2 regions of the Sideroxydans sp. CL21 genome follow, and region 2 is predicted to be linked to the other one. Evidence: riboswitches for the same ligand, from Rfam matches in the RefSeq annotation. Region 2 holds a riboswitch; the other holds the start of a gene.
What was found. Region 2 has a riboswitch for cyclic di-GMP ahead of QOY30_RS04995 (PEP-CTERM sorting domain-containing protein). Riboswitches for the same ligand answer to the same signal wherever they lie in the genome.
Positions count from the first base shown of each region.

Region 1: another riboswitch for cyclic di-GMP. It lies ahead of QOY30_RS01505 (adenylate/guanylate cyclase domain-containing protein); the one in region 2 lies ahead of QOY30_RS04995 (PEP-CTERM sorting domain-containing protein).

Region 1 covers NZ_LR699166.1:304,285-309,052, forward strand. The annotation lists gene QOY30_RS01485 (chorismate transformation FkbO/Hyg5 family protein) at 1-65, shown strand, start outside; gene QOY30_RS01490 (MipA/OmpV family protein) at 84-923, shown strand; gene QOY30_RS01495 (lysophospholipid acyltransferase family protein) at 1,006-1,764, shown strand; gene QOY30_RS01500 (glycosyltransferase family 2 protein) at 1,761-2,516, shown strand; cyclic di-GMP riboswitch class I at 2,710-2,799, shown strand; gene QOY30_RS01505 (adenylate/guanylate cyclase domain-containing protein) at 2,901-4,229, shown strand; gene QOY30_RS01510 (DMT family transporter) at 4,238-4,768, opposite strand, start outside.
Region 2 covers NZ_LR699166.1:1,045,410-1,050,177, reverse strand. The annotation lists gene QOY30_RS05000 (type 2 periplasmic-binding domain-containing protein) at 93-1,517, opposite strand; gene QOY30_RS04995 (PEP-CTERM sorting domain-containing protein) at 1,622-2,494, opposite strand; cyclic di-GMP riboswitch class I at 2,606-2,687, opposite strand; gene QOY30_RS04990 (type II secretion system protein) at 3,106-3,882, opposite strand; gene QOY30_RS04985 (DsbC family protein) at 4,386-4,768, opposite strand, start outside.

The DNA of each region.
Region 1 (4,768 bases), 740 kb from region 2:
CCAACATCTGCCGATCCGATCTGCTGGTGGAGATTGAGGGAGCCTACTTCAACGATGCGTCGTAGCGCACGGGTTTTGAGCACATGAAGAAACTGGCTCTGTCCACATCCGTTGTGTCGTCCCTGCTTTGCCTTTCCGTTGCCAGTGCGCAGACCGAACTCAAACCCCAGTGGGAAGCGGGCGCGGGTTTTGCCGCGATCGATTTCCCGATGTATCGGGGATCGAACGAACGCCGTTCCTACCTGCTTCCCATTCCGTATTTCGTCTATCGCGGCGATACCGTCCAAATCAACCGCGAACGGGTGCGGGGGCTGATTTTCAAGCGCGACAGGGTGGAGATGGATATCAGCGTGAACGGTTCCGTACCTGCCAAGGGCGCCATCGCGCGACAAGGAATGCCCGATCTGGACCCGACGCTGGAGGTTGGCCCCTCGCTCAATGTCCACCTTTATTATTCCGAAGACAGAAAGAGCAACTTCGATATGCGCATGCCTGTGCGCGGGGCTGTCGCTTCCGATTTCAAACATGTCCAGCCTGTGGGCTGGCTGTTCCAGCCGCAACTGGATGCTGACTTTCTCGATGTCGACCACAGCGGCTGGAACATCGGTCTGGTGGGCGGCCTGGTTTTTTCCGATCAGCGCTACAACCAGTATTTTTACAACGTCGCCCCGCAGTACGCGACTGCGGCGCGTCCGGCTTACGCGGTCGGCGGCGGGTATGCCGGCACGCAATGCATCTTCGCCTTTAACAAGCGCCGGCAGGACGGGCGCTGGATGGGCGGCTTCATGAAATGGGACAACCTGAACGGCGCGGTCTTTGCAGAAAGCCCGCTGGTCAAGACCAGGCAGTATTTCACTGTCGGTTTCGCGGTCACATGGACGCTCGACAAATCGGACAAGATGGTCGAAGTGCATAACGACTGATACGACGCCAGTCATGAAAACAACATGACCCTGTGCTACGCTTGGGGCAGAACAAAAAAAGATTCAGGGAAGCGACAAGGTGATGTGGGTCCGGCAACAATTGAAATCCCTGTACGAATACTTCGTGCTGTACGGGGGGCTGCTGTTCTTTGCGCTGCTCTGCCTGGCGTGGAGTCTGCCCGCCGGCATACTGCGCCATCTGATGCCGCGGCGCACGGGGGAACGTGTCGGGCAATACGCCATCATGGTCGCGTTCCGTATCTACTTGTCTGTGGTGCGTACCAGCGGTCTGGTGAAGTGCGACCTGACGGCGCTGGATAGCTTGCGCGGCGAGCCGCTCATCATCACCACCAATCATCCGGCACTGATCGACGTCGTGCTCATCGGTTCCCGCCTGCCGCGCATGGTGTGCGTGTTGAAGGCGAACCTGCTGGATAATCCGATGCTCGGGGGCGGCGCCCGCATGGCAGGCTATATTCGCAACGATTCCACCGGCAACCTGATACGCCGTGCGGCGATTGCCACGCGCGAAGGCAGCCAGCTGCTGATCTTTCCGGAAGGAACGCGCACCGTGACGGATCCGGTCAACCCGTTCAAGGGCGGGTTTGGTCTGGTCGCGAAAAAAGCAGGTGTGCCGATCCAGACCGCGTTCATCGAAGCCAGCAGCCCTTTTTTGGGAAAGCACTGGCCGTTATGGAAGAAGCCGGATTTCCCGCTGGTGTATCGTGTGCGTCTAGGCGAACGCTTCGAGGCGACGGGGGATGTAAAGAAATTCGTTAACGATCTGGAAGATTATTACCGCCGCGAAATGCGGGAACAAAAACTCGGAAAGCACGCATGAGCATCACCTCAACCTCGCATCTTGTCCTTATCCCCAGCTACAACACCGGGCCTGCGTTGTATCCCACGGTACGTTCGGCGCGGGAACAATGGTCGCCGGTCTGGGTGGTGGTCGACGGCAGCACGGACGGCAGCGAAGTCGAGTTGCTTCGCATGGCCGGGAGCGATCCCGGTTTGCGTGTGCTGGTGATGAAAGAGAATCACGGCAAAGGCGCGGCGGTGCTGCAAGGCTTGCGCGAGGCGACGCGCATGGGATACACGCATGTGCTGACCATGGATTCTGACGGGCAGCATCCTGCGGAGAAGATACCGGAATTCATGGCCGCATCCATGGCGGATGCCAATGCGCTGGTGCTGGGCGTGCCGGTTTTCGATGCCAGCGCTCCCGCATTGCGCGTGGGGGGGCGCAAGATATCCAACTGGTGGGCGAACCTGGAAACGCTGTGGCAGGGCATAGGCGATTCGTTGTACGGGTTTCGCGTCTACCCGGCCCATTTGCTGATGGGCGTGATGGAAGAGAGTTACTGGATGCGCCACTTCGATTTCGATCCCGAGGCCGCGGTGCGGCTGTGCTGGTGCGGTGCGCGACCGGTCAATATTCCGGCGCCCGTCAAATACCTGCGGGCGGACGAAGGCGGAGTGTCGCACTTCAATTACCTGCGCGACAATGTGCTACTGACCGGAATGCATATAAGGCTATTTGTGGGATTCATTATCCGCTTGCCCCTGTTGATCTGGCGCAAGTGGTCTTGAGGTATCAAGCTCACACTTGCGTCAAACCCGGATGCCGCTTGGGCTTGGCCGGACGACGGTGCGGGCAGGAGCCCTTTCGGGGCTTCCGGATCGATTGCCGAACCGGTAAATCGTTAAAGTCGGTTGCCAAATTGTCGATAAGCATAAGGATGCAGGGGAATTTTTCTTAAAAGTTTGATATAAAGCAGCCTGAATCAAGCAAAAGCAAACCTATTGAAAGATAGGGACGCAAAGTTACCGGTCTAAGGAACCGTCATGGTTCTACGACAGCGGGATTGCCGGTTGCCACGACAGGTCTTCAGTGGCATCCGTTACTTCCTCGTGAACACCGATATATTTGCCGTCCCCGCAAGCCGATAACGAATCCGTTAACGGGAGGGAAGAATGCAAATTCATATAAAAAACAGGGAAGTCGTGATACTCCTGGTCGTGTCCTTGATGGCATTCACGGCCAATCTGCCAGAGAGCGCGATCGGGCATCTGGTTGACCGGAACCTGTTGCTGGCCACATTGGCGGTGACAGTCTTTATCGCACTGTTCCGTTATCTGAAGTTGATGCTGTTCATCACGGTATCGGTATTGGCCATCGGCGCCAACCTGCCGGACCAGCTTGCCGCGCAACTGGGCATCAGCCGGCTCGCGATGATCGTGGCATCGGGCGTACTCGTCGTCATCGCCCTGCTTTACAAGTCGTACCATGCGCGTGCGCTCAACCGCAATGCGGATTATCGGGAAGATGTGGTCTGCTACCGGCATGACACCATTGATTCCAGAAATGATGTCATCACGGCCATTCTCAAGGGAGATGTAGCTGCGCTGCACCAACTGCTGCTTGCCGATGTTGAAATAAATTTCAGTCAGGATGGCCGCGTTCCGATCTATCTTGCGATAGAAAAGGGCTATGCCGATATCGTGCTTTTGCTGCTCTTTTATGGCGCCAAACCTCGGGTAAGGAACAAAGCCGGACAAACGCCTATCGAGTTTGCTTTACTGCACAATAAACCGCGTATTGCGAAGATCATTCATTACGCATCCAGGCAAAATCTTGCCGTGCAGAATCAGGCTGCGTTCCCGAATAAACAGAAGAAGACTGTCGTCCTGTTTGCCGACATTTGCGGAAGCACCGCCCTGTACGACAAGCTGGGAAATGAAACGGCCCTGAATGTGATCACGCGCACACTGAACATCCTGATACAGGAAGTCGCCACCCATAAAGGCACTCTGATCAAGACCATTGGCGACGAAATCATGTGCACATTTCCCAGTGTTGCCGTTGCGACCCAGGCCGCCTGTGCCATGCATTTTGCGATCGATGCGAGGCGCCCGGGCGGCGAACAACCGATTCATGTACGTATCGGCTTCCATTACGGGGAAGTCATCCACAAGGCAAACGATGTGTTCGGGGATACCGTGAACGTTGCCGCCCGTGTGGCGGCGATCACGAGGGCGCGCCAGATCCTGACGACTCAGACAGTCGTCGATGCCTTGCCCTCCGGGTTTGCGGACAAGGTACGCCCCGTAACCCGCGCCGCATTTCACGGCGTGCAGGATTCCCTGGCCGTGTTTCAGGTTCTTTGGGAGCCGGACAATACACTAATGGGCAGGATCGGCGACTCGATATTCCGCAAGCAATATGTGGCCGACAACGACTCGTTCGTCAATATCCAGGCGCTAGACCACCAGTCACTACAGGCCGACCGTCAAGCGCAATGACAGGTCGATCACTGTCGCTTCAATTGCGGCAGCGCTGCAGTGGTCAGGTATATACCCGAGAAGATCAGCACGATGCCGACGTAGTGATAGGTCTGCGGGATCTCGTTCAGGAAAACCGCCGAGAGAATGGTGCCGAAGACCGGCATCAGGTGGATGAACAGGCTGGCCTTGCTGGCGCCGACCTCGCCGACCGCCCGGTTGTAAAAGACGTAGCCGAGGAAGCCGGGGAACAATCCGGTATAGGCAATGCCTGCCAGCGAGCCGGCGTTGAGTTTGATCGTCCTGCCCTGGATCATTTCCCACGCATAGGCCGGCGCAAGGGCGAGCAGGCCGACAACAGTGAAGGCGGCGAGCATCAGCATCGGATGAACGCCGCTCGGGCGCCAATGCAGGCCGATGGTATAGAGCGCCCAGGTGAGTACCGCCACGAGCATCCACAGGTCACCGATATTCAGCGACAGTCCGGTCAGCGTGGCCAGATGGCCATGGGAGACGATGGTCACCACGCCGGACAGCGAGAGCAGGACGCCGAACCATTC
Region 2 (4,768 bases):
GAGAAATTCAAGGATCGTCTTACCCAACCCAAAAAGAAAAACCCCGGCATTGCGCCGGGGTACTCAGGAGACAGGCCAAATAAACGAACTGCTTATTGCACTTGGATTGCAGGCTGGCAGCTGTTGGACTTGCTGGTGCGCATGACCGGGTTGGTAAAGGTGCCGTCAGCATTCAGAGTCGGGTCGAAGTTCAGGTTGATCGGATCAGCCAAAGCTGCAACGCCTGGTACGGGTGGAACCTTGGTTGTACCGAGGATGGTCTTGTTGCCTGATTGCGCGGCCATGGCGTTGAAGAATGCCAATTGATTGCCAGCCAGAGGAGCGACCGTGCCTACTGTTCCTGCACGCTTGTTCCAGGAGTTGTTCACAACAACATCATAGCCACCCAAAGAAGCGTTTACAACGGAAGGAACCGCTCCGCCGATGCTGATAGGCTGATACAACTCAGTAGTCTTGGTTGCATAGCCATTGATGAGGGCATTCGTCAAAGGCTGGGGCGGACGATCCAGACCCATCAGACCGATGGCACGGCCACCTGCTGCCAAAGTGATGTGAGTTGCGTCAACGGCATGCACAGCGATCGCACCGCTGGTGATATCGATAGTCGCACCCGCTGCGAGACCATTCTGAGCAGCTGTCATGCAAGAACCCAGCGCGCCGGAAGAAGTGTTCTCGATCACTGTGTAGCCACCAGCAACCGTTGCGAGATAAGATGCAGGACCTTGTGGTAATGAAGTGCAAGGGAAACCGAAGAAGAAGTCGTTGATCGAAGCCTGTGTACCCGACCCGGCAGTGCGTTTGCAAACAATAACGGGACCTGCTGCGTAAGTTGCGTCAACGAAGCTCCAGTCAGTGGACAAACCGCCCATCAAGCCGGTTACCTGTGCTTTGGTGAGGTTGGTGATGCCGGTGTTAGGAGTAACAATGATGGACATTGGCTGAGCCAGTGTGGCTTGGGCTGTCAGCGCAGCGATGATGGCCGGCGTAGCCGGTGCAGTACCTGCCGGTACGTTGATACCCACGAACATGGCTGGCTCTACGTCGGAAACACCTGCATCAGGCACTGCCCCAACTGCGCCAGTACAAGACCACAGCGGTGCGCCCGTGACAGAATCAACGCCCACAGCGGCTGCGCCGCAAGTGGTCAGATCGATTCTGTTTACATTTTGAGCCAAAGCCACGGGAACCACACCCATGATAGAACCGCCCTTGGCAGTTTCATACACAACACCGGTCTGCCCAGCCAGAGCAGCACCCGCTGCAGCCGAGAACGTACCGGCATAAGCGCGATAGTTGTTGCCGGAAGGAACTGTTGCAGAGCCGTCTTCAAATACGCTCACTGTGCCGGCTGTGAAAATACCGTTGGCGATCTGGCCGATCGTATTCTGCAAGGCAGAAGAACCGGAGATGAACAACTGATTTGTTGAGGCAGCAGCTTGAGCGGGTGTCGGGGCTGCGGCGAATGCCTGGCCGGCAAAGGCCAAGGCGCATACTGCTGCGATTGCTTTCAATTTCATTTTATTTCTCCAATTTGGGAATGACATTAAATTAAATATTCAGTGGTGCTATTCACTTGCATCACCCCTGCCTCCACTTCAAGGCAGGGGCTGGCTACGCAACCTTAAGCAAAGGTCATGCTGCTTTCGTTATTACGACGACGTGTTGCGATGAAACCAAGCAATCCCAAACCGCTCAACATCAACAGCCATTCGCCGGGTTCCGGAACTGCAGCTACGGCGTATGACAACGCGCCGTTTGTGCCCAGCGTCCATGTTGCAGCCGCGCCTGTCGAATTCAGGAATTGCAGGTTCGTAGAACCGGCATAAGCGCCACGGCTGTTTTGTGTCGGGGTCACGAAGTAGAAGCTTTGGCTTGCGCCGAGTGCTGCGGTATTGGTGAACGGAACAGCTCCAGCGAAGCCGTTGGCAACGGAATTACCCATATAAGCTGCACCCGCATAACCTGCCGGAGTAGTGATGGAAATTGTACCTGCAGGAGCCGCAGTCAACATTGTGTTGACATCAGCGAGGTATGTGCCATTCATAACTGTAGCTGCAGCTGTAAAATTCGGTGCAGTTGTATTTGCAACGGCTGCTGTGCCACTGTTAGTAGTGCTAAGAATACCAGAGGTGCCATAAGCAATCCCAGGCACAGATACAGCAGCAACGGACCATACATAAGCATCTGTAGTTTTGGCCAGGAAGCTGGTCAAAGTGGCATCGCTAAAGCTGAAGTTACCTTGAGTTGAAGCACCGGAAATAGCGGGAACCTTGGCTGTGCCACCAAAGGTAATGCCATTCAGGAAGCTCTGCATGGTGACACCCAGATTGCCGGTGTAGGAAGTGTTGGCAGTTGTATCCCAAACCGACAGAACCAGATCGTTGGCAAAAGTACCGCCATTGACGATAGTGTCAGTTGCTGTAGCGTTTGCCTGACCAGCAACAGCCAGTGCCAAAGCACCTGCCAGTACGGTCATATTCATTTTCATTTTCATCGTAAATCCCTTTCAATAACTCCCTGATGAGGGAGGTCTGTTAAGAAAGCCCGAAACCGCAAGCGGTTTCACAGCCATTCAAGTTACGGACAACGCATCGCCCGCTACTGCATGTGCAACCCGGCCATCTCCACTTGCGTCGAGATCCGTGGCTTTCCGCCCCCGCCTCGCAACGGGTTTAGCCTTAACAACTGACCCACAACATTCCTGTGCAGCCGACCGCAAATCTACCGAGTGGTCATTACAAAGTTTCGGTCTGAAAATGCATTTGGCATGAGCCGTTCAGACTATTTTGGTGCGTGCCTGAACGGCTTTCAGGCGAGTTGCACATTAGCGTGGCAACATGAAAAGAAATGTTCAAAAAAAATATCTTCTCTAGTCCGAACGGACTAGGTTTTACTAGTCCATCCGGACTATTGAACGTGACACTCGGGTGCTGACAGACAGGTATTGGTGCCGGTGAAACGAGAAATCAGATCTCAATGGAAAAAATCGGTAGGCTTGATATCGGAGAAAAAAATACGGGGTCAACGTAAATTCCGCAGTTGCGATTCAACTGCGGGATTTACGTTGCTACGTTTAGATGCGCGTTGATTCCAGCGCGATTCGGGTTATTGGTATTGAACTGCCAGAGGGGGCATGGATGCGGCTCCATCGCTGCTCACGCAGATGGCGTTGCGTGCCCTGGCCGACGCCATGCAAGTCGCCCCGGCTGCAGCGCCAAACTTGGCGCCAATATTCGCGCAGATTGTCGCATCGGTGCTGAACGTGATCTGGCAATAGTTTTGTTTGCGCGGGTCGGCAGTGGATCCTGCCGGCAGCGGTTGCACCGGTGGTACCTGGTAGGCGGGTGGTAACGGGTTGGCGGGTGGCGGACTAGCGGGCGTGGCGGCTGAAGCCAGGGCGTTGCCGTTGGGGTGATAGACGAATTTCCATTCCGAATAGTGTTTTTTTCCGGCGAACGCTTCACATCCTCTGCCGAAATTGTTTTTTTTGATCGGCTCAATTTCGGACAGGCTATACACGCCGACAATACCGCCATCCGCGCCTTTGATCAGCCCCCATTGCCTGGTGCCGGTGATGGGATCGGCAAATATCTTGCGCAGATAACGTGTGGTGTTGAGATAGCGCTTGTCCAGCACTAAATCTTCGAGCTTCTTCGGGAACTGTACCGCTCCGCTGGGCGTATTTTGATTGTAGGCCGTGATCGCCTGGCTGAACTGGTTGCCGATGAACAGCAGTTGCTGTTCCTTGGCACGCTGCTGCGCTGTCTTCCAGAAAGTGCCGATCGTGGCGAGCGTCACGCCCATGATGGCGACCAGAATCAGCAGGCCGATGTAGGTGAAGCCCGCGCTGCGGCAATATAAAGGCGTGTGCTTCAACGACATGCTAGTCCTCGGCTTATCGGTTGATCCGGCCTAATTGATCCGGCCGATTGAAGTCCGGCATAGTCCGGGGCCGGTGATTTCAACTCAAATAGTCCATTAGCAAAATCTGCGTCACTCCGGCGCAGGCCGGAATCCAGATGATTAAAAAATTCCCACCCTTCGACAGGCTCAGGACAGGCTGACCTTCGGTCAAGTGAAGCAACATCATGGTTTTGTCGGCTTCGCGGCATGTCTTTATGACTGGATTCCGGCCTGACCAGAGGTGAGCCTGTCCTGAGTTTATCGAAGGGCCGGAATGACGGTCTAATGAACTATTTGGGTTCAATCGACTGGACACCGGCACCCTCTCCTCAATCCTCTCCCAGCGGGAGAGGACGCAGCCGCTCCTTCTCCCCCGGGAGAAGGTTGGGATGAGGGTGAAAATTCAACGAGCTATCCCTCACCCTAACCCTCTCCCAGTAGGAGAGGGAACTTGTTCAGCGTTTCCTTGATCAACCTAATATCTAAGGTTGCGGCGCTGACGCATCCAGCATCTTGGCGATTTTATCGGTCGGCTGATTTCCAAACAGCAATTTGCCGTTGCTGAAAACGATGCCTGGCGTGCCGGTGATCCAGTTTTTTGTGGCGATCTCGGCGATATCCTTGATCGGCGTCTGACAGTCTGTGTTGCTGCCTTCGGGTTCCTTTTGCAGCAACAACATGTCGTTCCAGGCCTTGGCTCTGTCTTTGGCGCACCAGATCAATTCCGCTTTGCGCATGGCGCCCGGATGCAGTTCGGCGAGCGGCAACAGAAATGTGTAGATGGTGACGTCGTTCACGCCTTCCAGTTGTTTTTCGAGTCCCTGGCAATACGGACACTCGGGATCGGAAAACAGGGCGAGTTTGC